3 regions of the Thalassotalea sp. PLHSN55 genome follow, and region 2 is predicted to be linked to each of the others. Evidence: predicted binding sites of a transcription regulator. Region 2 holds the regulator's gene; each other region holds the start of a gene.

Region 1 (8,288 bases), on a different contig from region 2:
AAAACCCGCTTTGTATAATTTAGCTGCAGCGTAACCTTCTTGAACAGTCCATTGGCCTGAACCGAACATACCTAAACCAGTTGGGCCTTTGTCTTTTAATGTTGCTTTGGCTTTTTCTTCCATCACATCAAAAGCTTGTTCCCAAGAAATTGGCGTGAATTCACCATTTTTGTCATATTTGCCATTGCTCATTCTTAATAATGGCGTGGTTAAGCGGTCTTTTCCGTACATGATCTTAGATAGGAAGTAACCTTTAACACAGTTTAGGCCTTTGTTGACTGGTGATTTAATATCACCGTGGGTAGCAACAACTTTGCCATCCATTACACCAACATTAACACTACAGCCAGTACCACAAAAGCGACAAGGGGCTTTGTCCCACTTGAGCTTAGTCATGTCACTGCTAGTAATTAAATTTGAAGCAGCAACAGGTACTGAAACACCTGCGACGGCTGCGGCGGCAGCTACTGCGTTAGCTTTGATAAATTCTCGGCGATTGATCGTCATAGTCTCACCTTCTATTAGTTTTAGTTTGATTATTCATTTAAAAATTGATGGTACACCGGAGCAAGGTTTAGCAAACCTTTATGGTGTCGTATTGTGTCGATTAAGTTGGCAATTTTTTTTTGGTTTGTTGCCTCAAGTGTGAAAACGATTTTGCCGATATCGCTTGTTGCATGAATTTCAGCACCTTCAAGCTGATTGATTTCATGCTGAATTAATTCGATTTGGTCAGGCATAGCATGAGCGACATAGCTCGCCACATGATACTCTTCATCGTTTACAATTTGTTCAGACATATGGGGTTTCCATTTCGTCAATAAAGTTAATTGCATCTTGTGGGCAAGTTGTAATACAAGCGCCACAGGAGGTGCAATCAGTTAAGTTGAGCTCCGGTTGGGGAATGCTGCTATTTACAAACTTAAAGCGTATTGCTCTAGTTTCACAAACATCTTGGCAACTTTGACAATAAATATTGTTGGTCGCTAAGCATTTGTTTGAAATATTAATGTGTGCAGGCCATGGCGCAGAATTTTTTTCTTCTTTAAAAAGAGGTTGTTCGCAGGCTTCAACACACGCATTACAAAAAGTGCATTCTCCACGATTAAAATCAATTTTCGGAAATCCTTGTTTATCACGAACAATAATATTGGTTTCACAAACACTTAGACAGTCTTGGCATTGATTACAATGCTGAGTAAAGACATCTTCGCTTACTACCCATGGTAACCTTAGTGCATGTTCTTGCTTAATTTTGCCGCGAAATAGGTTTCGTCTTGATGGATTTTTAATCGTTTCCATTTGAAATTAGCCTAGGCTGTAGGTGGACCGAATAGTATTTGGCTAATCCAAACCAAAAAGCCAAATCCGCCAACGATAATCACGGATAAGATTGGGGCTAAAAATACTGCAAGAAACATGAAAGTATTACGTTCATGTTTGCGTTGAGTTTCATCATTTTGTGCTTCGCTCATAATATTCTCGCAAACGTGTTAATAATTGTGTGCAATTGTGACAGTAATTGTTCAAATTCAGTTGATCAAGATCAATATCACATTCATTTCCACATTATTTATGTGGGATAATTTACTTTATTTTTGGGTTTAATAGAGTTTAGTTCAGATTTTTGGCTTTGCTTGCTAAACTGTTTTTTTTTATAGACTTAGTTATTTTTATGCATCAGTCCTTTTTAGTATGGCTTAACCATCTTACAGATTTGTTACAAATAAGAAAACACCGAAGTTTAGTGATTTTAAAAGGTGACAATTTATGGTTGAAAAATCAGCTATTGTCAGCCAAGTTGATTACTGAAAAAGGGCATGCAAATGGGCAGGGTATTGGCATATTTTCTGACCATAAAGATATTGTCGGCAATATTACGCGTCAAACTTATCGTTCTTTACTCGGTACCGAACAAAACCAGCTTGTTTATTGTGATAGTCAATTTGATATTGATGCTTTGGCGGCTTTGTCGGGCACCTTAGTTGCCGGTGGTGTGATGTTAGTTGTGCTTTCTGAGGCGCAATGTAGCTCGCGATTTGTTGATCGATTTTTAAACTTGTTAGCTGCCGAAGACACTAATTTTTTAATTGAGCAAGGCAAACCTTTACCGTCATTAGATGAACTGGATAATAAAAAGCTGAAGCAAGGTGACGATAATTCGAGCGAGCAATTAAAGCCTTCACACCCACTTTGTTATTCAAACGAACAAGAAAATGCGGTTAAATTGGTATTGAATGTCGTCACCGGACATAGGGATCGTCCGTTAGTATTAACCGCAGATCGCGGTAGGGGAAAGTCAACAACTCTCGCTATTGCATGTATCGACATTTTAGCGCAAGCAAAACAATTTCAACATATTGTGGTAACCAGTGGCAATATTTCAGCCTTGTCGGTGTTTTTCCGTTTCATAAAGCAACATTTAGCGGATGCGGAAATTACCAATAATAAAGTTGAGCACAAAAATGGCATTATTGAATTCTTGCCGATTGATCAGTTGCTAGAGCATCCACAAGCCATTGCTTTATTGTTAGTCGACGAAGCCGCGGGAATTCCTGTTTATTTATTAGAAAAGCTACTACTTAAATATCACCGCACAGTCTTTGCCTCAACGGTTCATGGGTACGAAGGTGCAGGGCGTGGATTTACCTTAAAATTTGCCAAAATTTTAGCTAGCTTGCGCCCACAGTGGAGAAAAACGAGTTTAACATCGCCTATTCGATGGGCTGCTAACGATCCCCTTGAAGGTTTCATTTTTAAAAGCTGTTTACTCAATGCTGAACTTGGCGCATTGAATAACAGCGAAGTCGTTACTGAGTCATTAACCTCTTTAAGCTTTCGGATCGTCGGTGCTGATGAACTTGCCACTAAACCGGCTTTGCTGAGTGAAATTTTTGCAACCTTAGTAACTGCTCACTATCAAACAAGCCCGAGTGATTTAAAACAATTGCTGGATAATGACAAGGTTAGTATTGCCGTATTAACATCAAATGAAAAGGTGGTTGCTGTTGCGATGTTAATGGCAGAAGGCTTATGTTGCGGCGAAGATGTATTAGCGGTTAAAAATAGTCAAAGGCGATTAAAAAACCAGTTTTTACCGCAGTCGTTATTTAGTCATTGCGGTATAGAAAACGCCTTTGATTTCCATTATTTAAGGGTGATGCGCATTGCCGTTCATCCGCAGCTGCAAGCACAAGGCATTGGCAGCCATTTTATTAGGCACATTGTCGACTACGCTAAAATTCATCATGTTGATTTTGTTGGCTCAAGCTTTGGTGTTAATAAAAGCTTATTGAATTTTTGGCTTCAAAACCACTTTTCATTAGCGCGTATCGGCTTTACTAAAGATAAAGCCAGTGGTGAACATTCGGCACTTGTGCTTAACGCGTGTTCAGCAAAAGCTCAGGCTATTTTTACTGAAATCACGACACTGTTTTATCGCCAGTTCGACTATTTGTTAACTGACGAGTATCAACAATTAGATGCCGAGTTAGTTTGGCAAATTCTCCATGCCATGCCGAAATCTGATCAGCGCATTTTAACGAACTTTGATATCAACACAGTGCAAGATTTTTCTGAGTGCACTCGTCTATATAGCGCCTGTGTATATTCACTGCACTTGTGGTTAGTTAACCATTGCCAAGACGAATTTTCGGTTGATGTTCTGCCCTTAATTACACGTATTTTGCAAAAAGAGTCAATCAAGCATACCTGCCAGTTATACGGATTTACCGGTAAAAAAGCGCTCAACCAACACTTAGTTAGCTATATTGGCAATGACATCGATAAATCACTCAATCGCTAGATTATTGGCAACCCAGCGCCAGTATTTTTGCATACGTAAATACTGATAATAATTATCGGGATCGCTCTCTAGTGCCAAGTGAGTTAAACGCTCGGTGTAATAACAAATGACATGTGCTGAACGTTTACAAGGCGCTTTGCGAAAGCTATTCATTAAAATAGTTAACCAAGCTTCAATATGTTGAAAGTTATGATGGGCTGTTACATGCATGACTTTTGCTCCGCTGACAGACTAGTGGTTAATAATGATTGCCATAATACTCGTTTAGTATTTGCGTCTAGGCATTTGCACTCAGCGACTTTTAACAGTCCTGAATTTAACAAGCTCGCTAACACCGTTGATGAGATCTCAAGTTTGACTTTATTTGAGCCATTATCAGCTCGATTTTCGGTATTCATCTACGACTCCAATTACTATTTGTTTGTATAAAGTAGAAGAAAAAAACACCAATTGCAAATGATAATTATTATCATTTGTGTTTTTTTGTTACAGCTCAATAAAAAGTTTATCGGACATTGATAGTGCAGCGCATTTCCTTGTCAGTAGAGACTCGTTACAATAGTGCATAATACAAAGTAAAATTACCTAAAGGATACTGCATGCAACCTGTTATCACGGTTGAAGCTCTCGTTAAAACCTATAAAGATGTTGTTGCGGTAAACAACATTAGTTTTAACATTGAAAAAGGTCACTGTTTTGGTTTGTTAGGGCCAAATGGTGCAGGTAAAACCACTACCATAGAAATGCTTGAAGGGATTATTTCGCCAACAAAAGGGCAAATTTATTACCAAGGCAAAGTATTAGATAAAGCCATGTTGGCTAAAATTGGCATTCAGTTTCAACATACTGCGCTGCAAGACTTTCTTACTGTAAAAGAAACCCTAAAGTTATTTTCATCGTTTTACGATAATGCGCTGCCATTGTCTGAATTAATTAACTTGTGTGACCTAGGTGACTTTCTTGACCGAGATAACCGCAAATTATCGGGCGGTCAACGACAACGTTTGTTGCTAGCTATCGCCTTAATCAATGATCCTGAAATTGTCTTTCTTGATGAACCAACAACTGGGCTTGACCCACAAGCGCGCCGTAACTTTTGGCAGCTAATCAAAAATATCAAAGCCAAGAATAAAACCGTTATTCTGACCACGCATTATATGGATGAAGCTGAGCAGCTGTGCGATGATATTGTGATCATGGACAAAGGTGAAATTATCGCATCAGGTACACCACGTCAGTTACTCGATAAGCACTTTGACGATGTCTTTATTTATTTACCCGTCACACAAGTTAGCGATGAATTGATAACGCAATATCAGTGGCAAGTGCAAGACGATCGGGTTGAAATAGCGACCAAAAACGTTGAACAAACCTTGCAAACGTTAATGTCGCACAATATTTCATTGCAAGGTTTACATGTAAAGTCGGCTAATTTAGATGATTTGTTTTTAAAATTAACCGGTCATTCGTTAAGGGAATAGTTTTGATAAATTTCACTCGTTTTTTTGCTGTTGTTAAAGCACGTAACCTTGAATTTTTCCGTGACAAGTCGTCGTTAGGCTGGAATTTATTTTTCCCTGTGCTGTTACTAGCAGGGTTTTCGTTAGTATTTTCTGGCGAAGGTAAGCCGGCTTATCAAGTTGGCGTAATAAACCTTGAGCAAGTTGAATCGCCATTTATCCAAACGCGTTATATCGACTTTATTAATTATGATGTACTTGAGCAGGCGAAAACAAAACTCGAACAACACAAAATAGATTTAGCAATCGATTTTAGTCAGCAAACCTATTGGTTAAATGAAAATTCACCGAGTAGTTATTTAGTTGAAAAAATCTTTTTAGGCGAGCATAACAATTTTACCCGCGAAGTGACTCAAGGTCGGCAAATTCGCTATGTTGATTGGGTATTGCCGGGCATACTTGGCATGAACATGATGTTCAGCTGCTTATTTGGTGTTGGTTACGTGATTGTTCGTTATCGTAAAAACCACGTACTAAAACGCTTAAAAGCGACGCCGCTAACAGCACTAGAATTTGTCTCTGCGCAGCTAGTCTCGCGTATGTTCATTGTTATTTTTATGTCGAGCGTTGTTTATACGGGCTGTAATTTTATGTTCGACTTTTATATGTTGGGCAGTTACTTCGATTTACTGGTAGTGGGAATGCTTGGCGCATTTAGTTTACTGTCGATGGGGCTATTAGTGGCGAGTCGCAGTAAAAGTGAAGAGCTAATTGGTGGTTTGTTAAACCTTACTTCATGGCCGATGATGGTGTTGTCAGGTGTTTGGTTTAGCTTAGAAAGTGCGCCGGATTTTGTTAAAACCCTCGCTGACTTTCTTCCGCTTACCCATATAGTGACAGGGGCGAGAAAAATCATCACCGAAGGTGCAAGCCTAGCGGATATTAGTTATCACCTATCGGTACTTGGCATTATGAGCACGATATTCCTATTATTAGGGGCTTATTTTTTCAGTTGGAATACCGAGCGTTAAGCGTCGGTATTTAAGCTTTTGTTTGGCGCTTTACCAATTTTTAGTGCTCTAGCAATATTTAACGCTCTAGCAATATTTAACGCTCTAGCAATATTTAACGCTCTACCAATATTTTGGATCATCAAGGGCGCTAACACATTTTGCTGGTTCGTTAATTTTAGCAATCGGCTCATGGTTAAGTGATTGCGCTAGCCAGCCATGCGGAAAGCTTAATGGTTGCGGCGCTTTAATGATGCTTTCATCAATCGGCTCAAAACCTACTTTATTGTAGTAATTAGGGTCGCCATAGGTAAATAAAATTTCAACACCGTCCTGAGTTAATTGCTCAATTCCAAAGCGAATTAACTGTTGCGCAATACCTTGTTTTTGATGGTTTGTGGCTACAGCAACCGGCGATAAAATAAAGGCACTTTTCTGGTTTGCTAACGTTATTTTGCTAAAGAATATCGCGCCAACCAGCTCACTTTGCGGATGTGCGGTAAACCTATTGATACCAATTTGGTTAAATAAATGATCACTCAGCTTGAGATAAAACGCTTTAATGCAAGGCGCTTGTTTTTAGGAAGGGTTATTCCCTTTCAAAAATAAGTAACAAGGCAGTAAAGTGTTTTTGCCAAGCCGTTTCGGAGCTTTTCAGCGGCCCGATAACAACACTAAATTTATCTGATATAGAAATGACTATACCTGCAAAAATTTAGCGAGTTCTAGCACAGCTGAAATAGCTCTGAGTTGATCATGTTATTAATCAGATTGGTATAAGTCATCGGCCTTGGTGGTTTGAATTAACTCGCTAACAAGTTCACCGATTAACCTTCCTTCTGTCTCACCTTCTGAATCTGAAAATACTTGCTGAAAGTGTGCAATAACCACTGGTGATTGTCCTGAATCAAATTGTGCTAACTGCACAATAAACCTCTTTAGCTTAAGGCCGTTGATGAATAAATAATGCACTTTAGCACAAAGTTTCCGTGCGTGTTTTTACAAAATGTTCGCAAAAAGCGAGTGGTAACTGATAGTTATTTGGGGTTATTCATCTGTTGTTGGCTGTAGTGACAACATGCTAGTAAATAGCGGCTGTTTTCTGTTTAAATGATGCAAAGTCGGCAAAAAATAGTGCGAATTATTGGGAGCAAAGTAGATACTGCTTGTTTGAAAGCTCCAAGCGTAGAAATTGTTATTTATATGCGTGGGTGCTATAGAAACTGCTGAATGTTTATCGTTAGTATCTGCCGTTTGTGATTGTTCATAAAAGTAGCCGTAGGTGAATACAATCGTTAATACAATAAGGTAATGAGGAATAAAATCTTTCCACGTACGTTGCATGTTTTTTAAAATATGTTGCTGCCCTGCAGGCATTTTTGCTAACGGTGTGTGTTGCGTATTTTCAGCAATAGCATGGTCGTCATCTAACTGAGAGTTTGGGCTATTTTTCATTAAAAAGTCGTTTATATACGGGATAAGATGGCTGAGCGATTGTAGCAAAGCTGACTTTGAAAGGTGAGCTTTTTTATTTGCGAAGTGCTAGGTTTGTGTTCATGACAACGACTGTAATGAAAGCCGGCTAAGTTTAATTCTTAACCAGCTCTAAGTAATTACCTGTTAAAACTGATAAGAAATATTCGCAGAAATAGAACGTCCTGCTTCAGTAACATCTTCCAAGGTTGAGCTGTCAGCGTGACCTGCGCCATTGACATAACGCACATATTTTTTGTCGGTTAAGTTGGTGGCGGCAAAATTGACTTTTAACTGATCGTTAAACGCATAACTTACTAATAAATCGACTGCGCCGTAACCCGGTAGAGCAACATTGCCATCGTTAACTTTATTCATGCTAGCTGCCCAATTGAGGATCAAATCAGCTGATAAACTTTCTTGTTCAAAGCTAATGCCCGTTACGCCAGATAAAGGTGAAATGCTTTCTAAATAGTCACCCGTTTCCTTATTTTCACCGTCTTGATAGGAAGCATTGGTAAATACTGAAAAGTTATCGTT
Region 2 (8,288 bases):
GCTTGCTGTAGCAGGATTTATTACGCCTTATATGGCGGTTATCGGCATGTCGTTAAGTTCAATACTTGTTATTACTAACTCGCTAAGGTTATTAAAAAAATGAGCATCATTTACGTTCTGATCCCTATTGCTATTTTATTAACAGCCCTCGGTATTTATTTATTTTTTTGGGCAGTAAAAACAGAGCAATTCGATGACTTAGAAAAGCAAGGCATGAGCATCTTGTTTGATGAAGAAGGTAAAGATAAAAAAGCCGCTGAATCCAAGCCTACCGAATCGAACAATGATTAACATGCCATTAGACTACCTATCAGCTTTCATTATCGGATTATTAGGCTCAGGTCACTGCATAGGCATGTGCGGTGGTATTAGCTCATTATTAACTTCAGCGATCCCTGGCGAAAAACCTAAAGCGTCTTTAGTTTTAGGGTATAACCTAGGCAGAATACTTTCCTATAGTCTAATTGGCGCTATTGTCGGTTTTACTAGTTCAATTGCCGTTAGAAATATAGGCGTGCCGGTAATTGGTTTACGCCTGATTTCCGGCGTATTTTTAGTATTACTTGGTTTATATATTGGCCAATGGCTTATGTGGATCAGTAAACTGGAAAAATTTGGCCAATTTATCTGGCGTTACTTATCACCATTAAGTAAACAAATCCTTCCAGTTGATAGCACAAATAAAGCGATTTTATTAGGCGCTATTTGGGGCTGGCTGCCCTGTGGTTTGGTTTATTCAACCTTAACCTGGGCATTAGCTAGCAATAGTGCTTTTTCGGGCGCATTTATCATGTTCTGCTTCGGATTAGGCACATTACCAGCGCTTTTAACGGTTTCATTTGGTTTTTTTAATATAAAAAACATCTTGAAAAATACATATTTTAGAAAAGCATTAGCATTAGTTACAATATTGTATGGAATTTTCACTATATCGTTTGCATATAGGCAATTGTTTTAATATGATCTTAGTCAATAAGTTTGATGCTAAGTTATTTAGGTAGTTATGCAAAATCGTCACTGTTCAGGTCAACAACACATTCATTGTCAAAACTGTAGTATCAGTGAGCTATGTCTACCTTTCTCCCTTAATGACAAAGAGTTGGACGTTTTAGATAAAATTATCGACCGTAAACGTCCTATCCATAAAGGTGAGCAAATTTTCCAAGATGGCGAAAAGATGCAAGCATTGTATGCTATTCGTTCAGGCACATTTAAAACTTTTACGGTAAATGAACAAGGTGAAGAGCAAATTACGGGCTTTCATTTAGCTGGTGATTTATTGGGGTTTGACGCGATTGCCGAATCAGAGCATCCTAGTTTTGCAAAAGCACTCGAAACATCAATGGTTTGTGAAATCCCCTACAACACGTTAGATACGTTATCTAACAGTATGCCGAAACTTAAAAAGCAAATTCTTCGTTTAATGAGTAATGAAATTCGCGAAGATCAAGAAATGCTTACACTGCTTAATCGTAAAAATGCTGAACAACGTTTAGCAACCTTTATTAGTGCATTAAGTGCGAGATACCACGATAGAGGCTTGTCGTCAGTTGAATTTCGTTTATCAATGACTAGAAGTGACATTGGTAACTATATTGGTTTAACCGTTGAAACAATTAGCCGTTTATTCAACCGTTTTCACAAAAGCGGTTTAATTAAAATCGACGGTAAACTTATTACCATTTTAGATATTACCAAACTCAATGAAGTTGCTGGCCTATAGGCTAGCAACCCACTGATTCCCCTTCCTAATTAAAATTTAAACACTTGTTTAATTATTTTCTAACTATCACTATAAACTTGATATAAAACAAAATACTATCATTTCTGGTAAGGCACTATTAAACTGTAATTAAGCGTTAATTTTTGCCAAGGTGAAATGATGGAAAAATATCAAAAAATTCTTGTAGTTATCGACCCAACCACAGATGAACAAAAAGCGCTAAAACGCGCGATAGAGCTTGCGAAAAAAACAGGCGCTAGCATTACTGCATTTTTATCTATCTTTGACTTTTCCTATGAAATGACCACAATGCTGTCAAAAGACGAGCGTGAAGTCATGAGACAATCTGTGATCACAGATAAACTACAATGGATTGACACTGCCATAGACGCACTAAATGACGGTAACCTCACTATTGAAAGCAAAGTGGTGTGGCACAACCGCCCTTTTGAGTCGATTATCAATGAAGTACTAGAGTATAACTTTGATATCGTTGTTAAAGGTACTCATCAACACGATAAACTCAAATCAGTAATATTTACACCAACAGATTGGCATTTATTACGTAAATGCCCTTGTCCGGTATTATTAGTTAAAGATCATTTATGGCCAGAAAATGGTAAAATTCTTGCAGCTATCAACGTAGGAAGTGATGAAGAAGAGCATCAGTTACTTAACGATAAAATCACTGAAGAATCCCTTAATTTATCTAAAATTATCAAAGCGCAAGTTCATCTAATTAACTCATTTCCGGGTACTCCGGTTAATATTGCCATTGAAATTCCTGAGTTTAACTCTTCTGAATACAATGATGCCATGCTCAAGCACCATCAAGAAGCGATGACAGAGCACGCTCAGCGCTTTAATATTGCTCCTGAGCGTGTATCCGTTGAAGAAGGCTTACCTGAAGACGTAATAGAAAATGCTGCCAACAAACTAGATGCAGAGCTCGTCGTACTTGGAACTGTAGGTAGAACAGGAATATCGGCGGCCTTTATTGGTAATACTGCAGAGCATGTTATTGATAGGTTAAATTGTGATGTATTAGCACTTAAACCAGAAGGTTACATTTCCCCGTTAGATTACGATTAAAAAATTAATATCGGATATTGGAAATCACATAAATAAAAAGCCTAACTACCGTAAGTAGTTAGGCTTTATATTTCTTATACGTTAATTTATTTAGTTATTTAGTTAGCGATTGATTAATCTGTTGTAAGACCGCATGTGGGTCATCAGCTTTGGTTATCGGACGGCCAATCACTAAATAGTCTACGCCAATATTTACTGCCTGCTCTGGAGTCATAATACGCTTTTGGTCGTCTACGTTACTACCTGCTGGGCGAATACCAGGAGTCACTAATTTAAAATCTTGTCCTAGGTCTGCTTTTAGCATTTCAGCCTCTTGAGCCGAACAAACAACACCATCTAAGCCCGCTTGCTTAGTGAGCGCCGCTAAATGTTTAACCTGCTCAGCAGGTGATTTAGTAATACCTAAACCTATCAAGTCACTTTCTTCCATACTGGTAAGTACTGTTACCGCAATAAGCAATGGCGCTTTCTCACCATAAGGCACAAGTGCTTCTTTCGCTTTTGCCATCATTTTTAAGCCGCCAGAGGCATGCACGTTAACCATCCAAACGCCAAGCTCAGCAGCTGCAGTTACCGCTTTAGCAACCGTGTTAGGAATATCGTGAAACTTTAAGTCTAAAAACACGTCAAAACCACGTTTAACCAGCTCACGTACAAAATCAGGCCCAAAGTAAGTAAACATTTCTTTGCCGACTTTTAAGCGACAATCACTTGGCTGAATTTTATCAACAAAAGCTAACGCATCTGCTTGTTTATCAAAATCTAAAGCTACAACAACTTTTGGATCATTCACTTTCATATTCCTCTAATTCTTTAATTCTTTAATTCTTTAATTCTTTAATTCTTTAATTCTTTATAACTGTAGTGAGTTTTTACTAAGCGTCTATGGTTCTAATTTCAAGGAAAAAGCACGGAGTTGGTGAATACCAATGAGTACTTTTGACGCTGAAATTGGAGCATAGCGCAAAGTAAAAAGCACTACTCTCCTTCGAGGCCACGCACAGGTTTCAACTGTTCCCAGTCGTGACAAGATGGACACGACCAATAATGCGTACTGCTATTAAAGCCACATGTACGGCAGCTATAACGATGCTTAACATTGATATACGCTGATATCAGCTCTTTAATCACGTCGAGTTGCTCATTGCCTTCGTGCTTTTCCGATTCGGTCATTTGCATTTGAATAAAATGCTTAAAGCCGCGAATAGTTGGTCGACGCTTTAACGCAGGTAACATAAAATCTTTCGCTTTTTTGGTACCGTGTTTTGACTCGATATGATCAACATAGCAAATTAAGGTGCTGCTGCTAGCCGTTTCTTCATACACTTTTCGAATAAATTTATAAAATTCATCTTCAGCATTTAAGTGTTGATAACACGCATGCATTTTGACAATTACGTCTGGGAAAAACTCACTATCTTGAACGTAAATATCTTGATAGCATTTACATGCTTGTTCATATTGCTCGTGCTTTTCGTATATCTTTGCCATTAACCAATTAGCGCGACACGAATTTTGATCAAGCTGCAAGGCACTTTCTAGCAGTTCTAATACTTCAATGTACTTTTCATCATCAAAAGCTGTAGTAGCTAACTCACAGTAAAAATTTGCCAAAGTGTGCATCAGCTTTTTATCTTTGGTATTTACAATCGCTTTTTTTAACGCAACACCTTGATGCCAATCTTTGGTAGATTGGTAGATTTGCATTAAATAGGTAATGGATTTCATCCCGAATTGTTTAGATTTAAGCAGTTTTAAAAACATAGATTCAGCGCGGTCAAAAAGACCTGCACTTAAAAAGTCTTTACCTAATTCAAACAAGGCTTGTTGTTTTTCTTTATTCTGTAAGTGCTTCTGACGTACTAAGTGTTCGTGAACTTTTAAAGCGCGATCTAATTCGCCTCTTTTACGAAAAAGATTCGCTAAAGCAAAATGTGCTTCAACAGTATCGTCTTCGACTTTTAGCGCTTCTATAAGGTAATCAATGGCTTTATCTTGCTGATTAGAAAGTAAATAGTTTAAGCCTGTTGAGTATTTAATTGATAAATCTTGCTTAACTGAGTGCGTATTTTGCTTAATACTATTGCGGCCCATAAACCAACCGTAACCCATGGCGATTGGTAATAATAAAAACAGAAGTTCTAACATAGGGTATTTGAAGCCTTATAAGTATTCATAATTAAGATTTTGTTTTTTTTGTGCGCACAGCACGAACCATTTTCCACAGAAGAGCGGTCAACAATCCGAGAATAAAACCAATAAAGGTAAATAAACTTACCGCAGCAGCGACAGGCATTTCAACGCGGGCAATAAGGTAATTAAGCGATAATAATTGATCATTTTGACTGCCGAAAATAAAGGCAATAGCAAATAAGATAATCAGAAAAAATAAGGTGATATAAACTCGCACTACTCACTCCATCTTAATATTCATATGGCTGACTTATTATAGTAAAACCACATGATTTTACATATAAAAAAGGCATGCTAACGCATGCCGTTTATTCTGAATAATTATACCATTAGGGATAATTATAGCTACGCTGATTGATTAACTCGCTCGCGAAGCTCTTTACCAGGTTTAAAGTGAGGGACATACTTTCCAGCAAGCTCGACAGAGTCACCAGTTTTTGGGTTCCGCCCAACTCGTGGAGCACGATAATGTAATGAAAAACTACCGAATCCTCTAATTTCTATGCGGTCACCTTTTGACAAGGTTTGCGCCATCATTTCAAGAATTTCTTTAATCGCTAGTTCTACATCTTTTGCAGATAAATGACTTAATTTGTCTGCTAGTCTTTCAATGAGTTCTGACTTGGTCATTAGACCTCCCAGTTTTCATTTAGCTTCGCGCCAATGGAGTTTTAAACAGAGGGGAACCTTAGGTCTCCCCTCACCTTTGTGTCCTACTAAAATTAGCTTTTAGCGTTTTTGAATGCTTCAGCCATTGCGCTTAAACCAGACTCTTCAGCTTGATTTAAGTTATCCATAGCTTCACGTTCGTCAGCTTGGTCTTTCGCTTTGATTGATAAGCTGATAGTGCGGTTCTTACGATCAACACCAACAAACTTAGTTTCAACGCTGTCACCAACTGATAATTCAGTTGTTGCATCTTCAACGCGTTCGCGTGAAATGTCAGCTACACGTAGGTAACCTTCAACGCCTTCTGCTAATTCAACTTTAGCACCTTTAGCATCTACTTCAACAACCTTACCAGTAACAATAGCACCTTTTTTGTTATCTGTCAGATACTGATTGAACGGGTCATCTTCAGCTTGTTTAACACCAAGAGAGATACGCTCACGCTCAGGGTCAACTTGTAATACAACAGCTGAGATTTCATCACCTTTCTTGTATTCACGAACAGCTTCTTCACCGCCAGCCCATGAAATGTCAGATAAGTGAACAAGACCGTCAATACCACCGTCAAGACCAATGAAGATACCGAAGTCAGTGATTGACTTGATCTTACCTGATACTTTGTCGCCTTTGTTGAAGTTCTTAGCAAACTCTTCCCAAGGGTTCGGGATACATTGCTTAAGGCCAAGAGAAATACGACGACGTTCTTCGTCAATTTCAAGAACCATAACTTCAACTGTGTCGCCTAAGTTAACAACTTTAGATGGGTGGATGTTTTTGTTAGTCCAATCCATTTCAGAAACGTGAACTAAACCTTCAACGCCTTCTTGGATTTCAACGAAACAACCGTAGTCAGTTAAGTTAGTTACGCGACCAGAAAGTTTAGCACCTTCAGGGTAACGCTTAGCGATAGCTACCCATGGATCTTCGCCTAACTGCTTCATACCTAGAGATACACGAGTACGCTCACGGTCGAATTTCAATACTTTAACTTGGATTTCATCACCAACATTTACGATTTCACTTGGGTGCTTAACACGCTTCCAAGCCATATCTGTAATGTGAAGTAGGCCGTCAATGCCGCCTAAATCAACGAACGCACCGTAGTCAGTTAAGTTCTTAACGATACCCTTAACTTCAATGCCTTCAGCTAGTGATTCTAATAGTGCATCACGTTCTACGCTGCTTTCTGATTCGATAACAGCACGACGAGAAACAACAACGTTATTACGCTTTTGATCAAGCTTAATAACTTTGAATTCTAGGTCTTTGCCTTCAAGGTGAGCAGTGTCACGTACTGGACGTACATCTACTAATGAACCTGGTAAGAAAGCACGGATATTGCTAACTTCAACAGTGAAACCACCTTTAACTTTACCGTTGATAACACCGATAACAGTTTCTTTTTCTTCGTATGCTTTTTCAAGCACTTGCCATGCTTCGTGGCGTTTTGCTTTTTCACGAGAAAGAATTGTTTCACCGAAACCATCATCAGTAGCATCTAATGCAACGTCGATTTCATCACCAACACTAATTTCAACTTCACCAGCGGTGTTTTTGAATTGGTCGATAGAGATTACAGATTCAGATTTTAAGCCGGCGTCAACTAAAACGTTGTCTTTGTTGATGGCTACCACGGTTCCTTTGATAATTGAACCAGGACGTGTTTCGATTTCTTTTAAACTTTCTTCAAAAAGTTGTGCAAAATTTTCAGTCATAACTTGTTTATAAACTCAGTTATTAATCCAATCAACTTACATGTTTCATGGGGTTGTTAATAAGGCCCGGTGCATCCTTACAGCAGGCTTGATTGATGAGCAGTATGCTCGATTATTTTCTAGCTAAGTTAACTTACCATTCGCAAATGACAAGATTTTATTAACCACTTCTTGTATAGAAAGGTCAGTAGAATCAACAGTTAACGCACCCTCTGCAGGTACAAGCGGAGCCACCTTTCGGTTTTGATCGCGCTCATCTCTTTGACGTATGTCATCCAAAAGGCGCCCGATTTTAACATCAAAGCCTTTTTCTTTCAACTGATTAAACCGTCTTTGTGCTCTTTCTTCAGCGCTAGCGGTGAGGAATACTTTAACGGGCGCATCGATAAATACGACAGTTCCCATATCACGACCGTCAGCAACTAAACCTGGTGCTAGCTTAAAAGCGCGTTGACGACGCAACAAAGCTTCACGCACACGCGGAAACGCTGCAACTTTTGAAGCGATTGCGCCAACTTCTTCTGTACGAATGCTTGTTGTAACATCTTCCCCTTCAAGGATGACTTTACTTTCGCCGTCAGAAGTTATTTCAAACTGTACGTCAAGATGAGCGGCAATGGGAATAAGCGGCTCTTCTTCTTCGATTGCAATATTATGATGTTGAGTGGCAACAGCGAGAACACGATAAATTGCGCCGCTGTCTAATAAATGCCAGCCTAATTGCTCTGCAACTAAGCGCGCAGCTGTTCCTTTACCGGCACCACTTGGCCCATCAATAGTAATTACTGGAATGCTTTCCTGCATACATCTTTCTCCCAAAGTCGAAAATCGGCGGCATTATACGAGATTTATATTGCAAAATCGCGTAAAAATTTAACCTTTAACGTAATTAACAA
Region 3 (8,288 bases), on a different contig from region 2:
TTTAAACGAGCAAAATAGGTTAATACTTCTAAGCCGGTTAGTTGATCATAAAAACTCACGTTTTCAGGTAAGTAGCCGACTTTTTCGCGCATGTGCCATGCTTCTTTAGAGTCTGGTGCCACCCCCATCACATTAACTTTACCTGTTGATGGTGAAATTACCCCAAGGATCAATTTCATCATAGTGGTTTTGCCGGCACCATTGTGACCAAACAAGCCCAACACTTCGCCTTCGTTGAGGTTCATGGTGACCGAAGTTAACGCATCAAGTTGCTTATAGCTTTTATTGACATCGGTTAACGAAACTAATGGAGAATTTGTCATTTATACGTCCTTAATCAGCAGTGATTGCTTGCTGCGGTGAAACTGCTGTTTTTTGAATATCTTCAAGCTGTGGTTGGCGCATCAGGGGGAAACTGTCTTTAACGCCTGGCGGCTTTAATACCGGAAACTGACGTTGGATCCAACGCAATATAATGACGGCGGGGCTGTCCATCAACATTTTCATTTCAGGGTATTGCCAAACAAGTTTATCGATGCCGTCGTTTGGTTCAAAAACCACATCACCAATATTGTCACTGTCCATATCCCAACCGAGATAATTGCTCCAATAATTGCCCTTACCTTCATGGCTCCACTCTTCTTTGCGATTAACCACGTATTTCACTTGGATCGGGTTATTAATAAAGCTATTACCGTATACTTTTGCTTTTTCTGAGCCAGCGGTTAAGTGAATACCAATTTCGGCAGTATCGACCACGTTACCCGCAATGGTATTGTAGCCCGAGTTATAAACAAACAAGCCTTTGCCATCACGACCTAATACTTTGTTTTCAGGTTTGGTCCAAACATTTTTAATGTGATTATTCTCAAAGGTCGATTGGGTAATAAAATTAAGTAAAAAGCCATAATCTTCACTATCTCGGGTTTTGTTACCAATAATAGTTAAGCGTCTTGAGCTCATTAGCGCATAGCCCGCTCGGGTATTATACGCCTCGTTATAAAGTACAGAGTTATCATATGAGTACATATAGTGAATGCCATAACGTAGGTCATGCATGGTATTTTTTTCGATAATATTATTGCGACTGTTGATGACATAAATACCGTCACGCACTTTGAAAGTTTCATTGCCATACACATGGGCTTTTTGCACGTTAGATAATTGAATGCCGTTGCCACGATCTGCCGATCGCAAACTGGTGTTACCTGAAATAGTATTGCCAAATACCTTTAGCTCGCTCGCTTTGTAAAACCACAAGCCAAAACCATCGCCAGCAAGGGTATTATTTTTGATTACCAAACCCGTAGACTCGGTGTTGGCATAAATACCTGAATGTTGTTCGGTTAAGTCGCTACCCCAATTTTTAATCGATAAGTTGTCTATAGTGATATTTTTGTTGATTAGCTCCAAACCATGACCGTCACCTTGTGCGTCGATGATCACTCCTTCTTCACCACGTAGGGTTATTTGGTGTTTAACAACAAAATTTCCCAAATAGTTACCCGCTGAGAGCACGATAATATCGCCATCTTTGGCGTTATCAAGTTGCTGCTGTAAATCATCATTTGGGGAGATTTGCCACGTTTTGGCGTTAAGCGACAATGAGACTAAGCCCAAGCAACAGAGGAAGGCAAAATACGTTAAGCCTGTATAGCAAGTTCTAAATTTCACTCAGGTGCCCTATTGGATTTAAACGATTCATATAAAGTAAAAAGAGCATAACACTTTTAGATGTTATGCTCTTGATCTTGGTTAACTAAATAGCGCTTAGATTGATTTATGTCACATTAATATGACCATCAATTTCAGCTTAAGCTATTAAGCTTCTACTAACATACGACCACGCATTTCCATGTGTAGTGCATGACAGAACCAGTTACAGTAGTACCACTGAACGCCTGGCTTGTTGGCAGTAAAGGTAATTGAAGACGTCGCTTGTGGACCTACTTCCATTTGCACGCCGTGGTTAGTCATACAGAAACCATGAGTTACATCTTCTACTTGGTCAAGGTTAGTAACAATCACGGTTACTTCATCACCTAGTTTCACTTTAAATTCAGTCATGCCAAAGTTTGGCGCAACTGACGTCATGTAAACACGTACTTTTTTACCGTCACGAATAACTTTGTTATCCATAGTGGTATCAACACCATCACGTTTTGCTTGTGCTAAAGTTTCAGCAAAAATTGGATCATCACGTGTCCAAAGTTTGTTTGGCTTCATGCGGCTACGGTGAACAATCATACAGTCATGCGGTTCAGCATACGTTGGACCATCGTGTACTAGTTTCATTTCGTCACCTGAAATATCAATTAGCTGATCATTTTCAGGGCGTAATGGGCCAACCGGTAAGAATCTGTCTTTAGAGAACTTACATAATGAAATTAACCATTTGCCATCTGCATCACGGGTTTCACCTTGTGAAGTATGGTTATGACCTGGTTGGTAGTGAACATCAAGCTTTTGACGAATGTAGTTTACTTTCTTGCCATTGTGAGCAGCAATTGCATCTTCAACATTCCATTTAGCAATTTGGCTATCAAGGAATAAGGTGGTGTAAGCATTACCTTTGTTATCGAATGCTGTATGTAGTGGACCTAAACCTAACTCTGGCTCAGCAACAATTGTTTCGCGAGGCTTAATTTTGTTAGCAAATAATGCATCTAACTTGTTAATTGCAATAACAGAAACTGTCGGCGATAACTTACCGTTAGCAACAAAGTACTCACCATTTGGTGAAGTATTCATACCGTGTGGCGATTTTGGCACTGGAATATAACGAGTTAACTCAGAACCTTTACGGCCATCTAATACAGGCACATTGTTACCATTGTAAGTTTTAAACTTACCAGCTTTAAGCGCAGCTTCACAACGCTCTAAGCTAAATACCACAACATGGTCACGCTCAGCTGAAATCATCTCACCTAAGTTCATGCCCATTTCTGAGTTATAACAGGTAGAGGCAAAGTACTTACCGTCGTAATCAGCATCGGTATTATCTAAGTTACCATCAACCATAACTTGGAAAGCAACTTCCATTTTTTCTGCATCAATCACGTTAAATAATGAGCGATAAGTGCTGACATCTTCCATGCCGCCTTTACCGTCGTTATTCATTGGAATTTCGAATTCACCATTACAAATAACGTATTTAGTGTAAGGTACTTTTTGAACACGTAAACCATGAATCGCTTGCACGTTTGGAATAGTTAGCATTTTATCGGTTTTCATTACGTCACAGCGAATACGCGCTACACGAGTATTGGCTTTATCGTTGATAAATACATATTTACCATCGTAGTGACCATCTTTCATCGACATATGAGGGTGATGAGAGTCACCAGCATGAAGATGCGCACTGTCGCCTTTAATGCGTTTACTTTCGTCAGTTAAACCCCAACCTGTTGCACTGTCAGTATTAAATACTGGAATACGCATTAATTCGCGCATTGATGGAATACCTAAAATACGTACTTCACCTGAGTGACCACCTGACCAGAAACCATAGTATTCATCTAAGTCACCTGGGTGTACAAACGGGTCGTTTTTAGAGTCAGCAGCACGGGCTTTGGCTGTAGAAGCGAACATCGCTGCGGTCATAGGAGCAGCTACTGCAGCACCTGCACCAAGCATCGCCGTTTTGCCAAAAAACTTACGTCTGTCTTCATTCTCTAGCTCTACGTTGTTCGAGCTTTTATCTTCATTACTCATGTTGTTCTCCATTCACTTTCTACATTCATATTTGATTTATAACTATATTTTTATTTTTTATTCCGTCACTACCGCTGGAATTTGTTGCTCTTTGTACTTCTGCTTCTTGCGCGCCAGCTTTTTCAGTGGCGGACATTTTTCTTCATTGAAGTAGGTTACTTGGCAATCTAAACAGTAGTGACATTCGCGCATGTTAATCTCTCCGTCTGGATTAATGGCTTGAATTTCACACTCTTTTGCACAAGTTTTACAAGGTTGACCACACTCAGGTCGACGACGTAACCAGCTAAACAAACGCACACTGTTGCTGGTTGATAAGGCGGCGCCTAATGGGCATAAATAACGACAGAAAAACTTACGGTTAACGACGTTAATTGCCAGTAAAGCAATGGCATAAATTACAAATGGCCATTCGCGGTCAAACTTTAATAAGAAGGTAGTTTTAAAGGGTTCAATTTCAGCAAATTGTTCCGCCGTGGCTAACGATTCCATTGAAATACCAAATAACCCCAATAAGATTAAATACTTGATTGCCCATAAACGTTCATGCACCGCCCATGGCAATTCAAACTGAGGAATTTTTATATAACGGGCAAATACATTGATAAGCTCTTGCAAGGCGCCAAATGGGCATAACCAACCACAATATACCGCTCTGCCCCATAACAACATGGTAACTGCCGCCGCGCCCCATAAAATGAAAATCACTGGGTCGAGTACAAACAGATCCCATGAAAAGTCAGACATAAAGGCTTGTAAGAAGGTAAATACATTGACCACTGAAAGCTGACCACCCCATGACCAACCAATGAAGACAACAGTGACAATTAAAAATGCATGGCGGAAGTTATGCATAAAGGTTGGGTGGCGCACCAAAATGTCTTGTAAAAATAGCGACGCTAATAATATGGCAAGCAATACAAATAAAATAATAACTTCAGTATTTTTCTCTTTCCATACCTGTTGAGCCAAGGTTAATTCAGGCTCTGGCATGATCACTGGCGGGCGATCAATATATTTATCTAGGGTATGGTAATCGGCTTTAAAGCTGGTAAAAATACTTTCTAATGGACCCGTTTGGCGGCGAACCAACAATTCAAGCTGCCAGTCTGATGCAGGGTTAAATTCATGATGTTCACGAATAATGAAAATTGAACGCTCAGTAAAATCTGGCGCACCATCAATATAAATATCAGGTAAACGCGCATGGTCTAAATCGCGAAATGAAATTGCGTCGCCGTTTTGCAATACCTGAATACGGTCAAAAATAGCGCCACGCACATAACCAGACCCTTTAAATGAATAGCCAGTCCCCATTAATGCAAGTGCATGTTCACCCGGTTTAAGTGACGACATTAAATAGTCGTATTCTCTGTCACCTAAAATATTGCGACCAACGGTAGGAATATTCACTTGCGCAAAATACACCTCAGCAAACATATCTTGTTTTTGCTCAGCTGAAGCGGCTTCAATATGCTCAGCCTCAGTACCAACAAAAGCCTCATCAACTGTTTTACGGTTCAGGTATAATTTGCGAATTGAACCATCGCCAGTGAGTTTGGTCCAGTCGGCTTTTTCAAACACCTCAGGATAAATTGTGCCCATTGGTTGAATAATTTCTTGGCTAGCACTAATAATGCCCAATGCTCGAGCGACGATAGTTGCCGATTTCACAATAGCAACATTCATCACCATAACGGTAACGGTTGCACCTGATAAACCATCAATATGCACTATGCCTTCGGTTTGGTTGCCGCCAACTTTTAAACGGTCGGTAACATTTAAGCCATCGTATTGATCAACAAATTTATGTAATTTTGACTCAGGAATGCCCGCCAATATAATCGGCTCATGATGCTCTAACACCTTAGCGCCTAGATAAACACCTTCTGGGTTTATCGCCACGAGCATATTCACTGGTTCGCCAGAGTAAGCGGGTATTTTTGCTAAGTCATTGGTTTCAAATGCATAGCCGATAACTTCATCATTTTTACGAATTGTCCAAATTAAGGGCTCGCCCGCTTTTTCACCAATATCGGTCGCTTGTGGAAAAATTTCTTTAATAATTGGTACGGGATCTTTAGGAGGGCTAACAAATAAGGCATTAGCAGGCAAACAAACAGACAGTAACAACGCGAGTAACGTTACTGATAACTTCGTTATTTGAAAATAAGAAAACAACTTTTGCATCTAACTTACGAACCTTTATCCATGGTTGCAGTTACAAATTTATACACAACTGCGACAATATGTCGCATATACTACGCGTTTAATTTTTATGCATAATGACTTGGATCAATAAAAGATTTTAAGTTAGCTACAAAGAAGATCTATCGCCTGTAAGCTCAGAAATAGGCGTTCAATCAATAAAGTAACGCGTTCTGCGCAGAAAAGCGCAAATAAAAAAGCCAGTTGAATAACTGGCTTAGATGAAATTATTTAGCGAATAAATAGAAACAATTAAATAACCGTAACACGGGCAAACTTGCGCTTGCCTACTTGAAATACCGCTTGTGTTCCTGTGCTGATAACAACTTTATTGTCAGCCACTTTTTCGCCGTCAATTTTCGCTGCGCCTTGTTTGATCATGCGCATCGCTTCAGAGGTGCTTTTTACTAAACCCGCTTCTTTAAGTAAGTTAGCAATGGCAATTTCACCATTTTCAGCACTGATGTCTAATTCAGGCATTTCGTCTGGCATCGCGCCTTTTTGAAAACGATTAATGAATTCTTGATGGGCAGCTTGGGCTGCATCTTCATCGTGAAAACGCTCAATTAATTCTTTCGCTAAATCGATTTTAACATCACGCGGGTTGGCACCTTCTGCCACTTTCGCTTTATAACTTTCAATAATGTCTAAAGGTTTAAAGCTTAATAGCTCGTAATAACGCCACATTAAATCATCAGAAATAGACATGATTTTACCAAACATTTCAGTCGGGCTATCGGTAATACCTATGTAATTATTTAATGATTTAGACATTTTTTGCACTCCGTCTAAACCTTCAAGCAATGGCATCATTAATACAGTTTGCGGACGCTGGCCTTCCGATTTTTGTAATTCACGACCCATTAATAAATTAAACTTTTGGTCGGTACCGCCTAGTTCAACATCAGACTCTAATGCAACTGAATCCCAACCTTGTACCAGAGGGTACATGAATTCATGAATAGCAATCGCTTGACCGCCAGCATAACGCTTTTTAAAATCGTCACGTTCCATCATACGAGCAACCGTTTGGCGAGACGCTAATTTAAGCATGCCCGCTGCGCCCAGCTTTTCCATCCAAGTCGAGTTAAACTCAACGCGAGTTTTAGCTGGGTCTAAAATTTTAAACACTTGCTCTTTATAGGTTTCAGCATTAGCTAAAACATCTTCTTTCGTCAACGGCTTACGAGTGACGTTTTTACCCGTTGGGTCGCCAATCATGCCGGTAAAATCGCCGATAAGAAAGATAACTTCATGACCTAACTGTTGAAATTGGCGCAACTTATTAATTAAAACAGTGTGACCTAAATGCAAGTCTGGCGCTGTAGGATCAAAGCCTGCTTTGATTTTTAATGGCTTACCTTGTTTTAATTTTTCTAACAATTCATCTTCTAACAAGATTTCATCGCTACCACGTTTAATTTCTTCAAACGCTTGGCTGACATCGGTCATTTAATTGGCTCCACAGCTAAATTGGGTATTTTAAAGCAGGGATTCTACTGTAATTTCGCGACAGGATAAAACCCTATAGCTGTTTCCCTGCGATTTTTTTGTTATAGTAGACGATAAGCATCGTATTAAAACCAGCAAGAAAAGAAATAATCATTTGAAAAATATACATAATTTTTATTTATCCTTACCTAAAAAGCATAAAATTATTATTGCTTCTTTCAGTATATTTTTGTTACTGCTGTTAGTTATTCCTTCAGAAAAAGCAACTGCCAGCCGCCAAACCGCGAATGAAAGCTTTGAAGTTGGCAAACGATATCAAATACCTTTACCTGGTCAAACATCTACACCTAAAGTTAAAGAAGTCATTAACCAAGACACGTCAGCCAAGACTGCAGAAGTCAAACAAGACATTATTGTTGAAGAAGTTGTGCCTGCACAAGCGCAATTACATTGGCAAAATGCGACCGTTAAAAGCGGTGATTCGCTGGCAAAAATATTTAGCCGTTTAGGCTTTACCCCGCGTACCACTTATTTAGTCAGTAATGCCAAAGGCGAATATAGCAAGCTACTTAAAAAGCTAGATGTTGGCGATAAATTTAAAATTGCCAGTGACGAAGATGGCACGCTGGTGTCAATGGTATACCCAAGATCAAAAACTGAAATTTTACATATCAACTTGGTTGATGGTGAGTATCAATCAAGCCAAGAAATTAAAACTGTAGAAAGTCGTCAAACCTTTGCCCATGGCGTGATCAGTTCAAACTTCTGGAATGCTGGTGTTAACGCAGGCTTAAATGATAATCAGATCATTAATCTGGCAAATATTTTTGGTTGGGACATTGATTTTGCCTTAGATATTCGCGCCGGTGACAGTTTCCATGTTGTTTACGAAAACAACTATGTGGATGGTGAGT

Evidence for each region. The regulator FNR, encoded in region 2, switches genes on or off when oxygen is low (the NO sensors DNR and NnrR bind a similar motif). The targets are predictions, from matches to a motif close to TTGATCTAGATCAA.
Region 1: the regulator FNR is predicted to act here: its motif matches at 1,537-1,550, upstream of napE (periplasmic nitrate reductase, NapE protein).
Region 3: the regulator FNR is predicted to act here: its motif matches at 1,746-1,759, upstream of ACRRSQ_RS20260 (nitrous oxide reductase family maturation protein NosD).

Annotation. Positions count from the first base shown of each region.
Region 1 is NZ_JBPDIH010000007.1:8,561-16,848, forward strand. It holds gene napA (nitrate reductase catalytic subunit NapA) at 1-507, opposite strand, end outside; gene ACRRSQ_RS14125 (chaperone NapD) at 537-800, opposite strand; gene napF (ferredoxin-type protein NapF) at 793-1,302, opposite strand; gene napE (periplasmic nitrate reductase, NapE protein) at 1,314-1,475, opposite strand; gene ACRRSQ_RS14140 (GNAT family N-acetyltransferase) at 1,775-3,805, shown strand; gene ACRRSQ_RS14145 (hypothetical protein) at 3,791-4,015, opposite strand; gene ACRRSQ_RS14150 (hypothetical protein) at 4,006-4,203, opposite strand; gene ACRRSQ_RS14155 (ABC transporter ATP-binding protein) at 4,405-5,286, shown strand; gene ACRRSQ_RS14160 (ABC transporter permease) at 5,289-6,296, shown strand; gene ACRRSQ_RS14165 (hypothetical protein) at 6,293-6,418, opposite strand; gene ACRRSQ_RS14170 (GNAT family N-acetyltransferase) at 6,399-6,839, opposite strand; gene ACRRSQ_RS14175 (hypothetical protein) at 7,038-7,202, opposite strand; gene ACRRSQ_RS14180 (hypothetical protein) at 7,323-7,730, opposite strand; gene ACRRSQ_RS14185 (TonB-dependent hemoglobin/transferrin/lactoferrin family receptor) at 7,896-8,288, opposite strand, start outside.
Region 2 is NZ_JBPDIH010000012.1:66,475-74,762, forward strand. It holds gene ACRRSQ_RS18655 (heavy metal translocating P-type ATPase) at 1-103, shown strand, start outside; gene ccoS (cbb3-type cytochrome oxidase assembly protein CcoS) at 100-291, shown strand; gene ACRRSQ_RS18665 (sulfite exporter TauE/SafE family protein) at 284-958, shown strand; gene fnr (fumarate/nitrate reduction transcriptional regulator Fnr) at 1,004-1,723, shown strand; gene uspE (universal stress protein UspE) at 1,883-2,815, shown strand; gene pyrF (orotidine-5'-phosphate decarboxylase) at 2,910-3,614, opposite strand; gene lapB (lipopolysaccharide assembly protein LapB) at 3,794-4,963, opposite strand; gene ACRRSQ_RS18690 (lipopolysaccharide assembly protein LapA domain-containing protein) at 4,995-5,225, opposite strand; gene ihfB (integration host factor subunit beta) at 5,354-5,638, opposite strand; gene rpsA (30S ribosomal protein S1) at 5,731-7,392, opposite strand; gene cmk ((d)CMP kinase) at 7,516-8,196, opposite strand; gene aroA (3-phosphoshikimate 1-carboxyvinyltransferase) at 8,282-8,288, opposite strand, start outside.
Region 3 is NZ_JBPDIH010000017.1:14,950-23,237, forward strand. It holds gene ACRRSQ_RS20255 (ABC transporter ATP-binding protein) at 1-323, opposite strand, end outside; gene ACRRSQ_RS20260 (nitrous oxide reductase family maturation protein NosD) at 334-1,620, opposite strand; gene nosZ (TAT-dependent nitrous-oxide reductase) at 1,822-3,714, opposite strand; gene nosR (transcriptional regulator NosR) at 3,772-5,904, opposite strand; gene tyrS (tyrosine--tRNA ligase) at 6,175-7,374, opposite strand; gene ACRRSQ_RS20280 (peptidoglycan DD-metalloendopeptidase family protein) at 7,529-8,288, shown strand, end outside.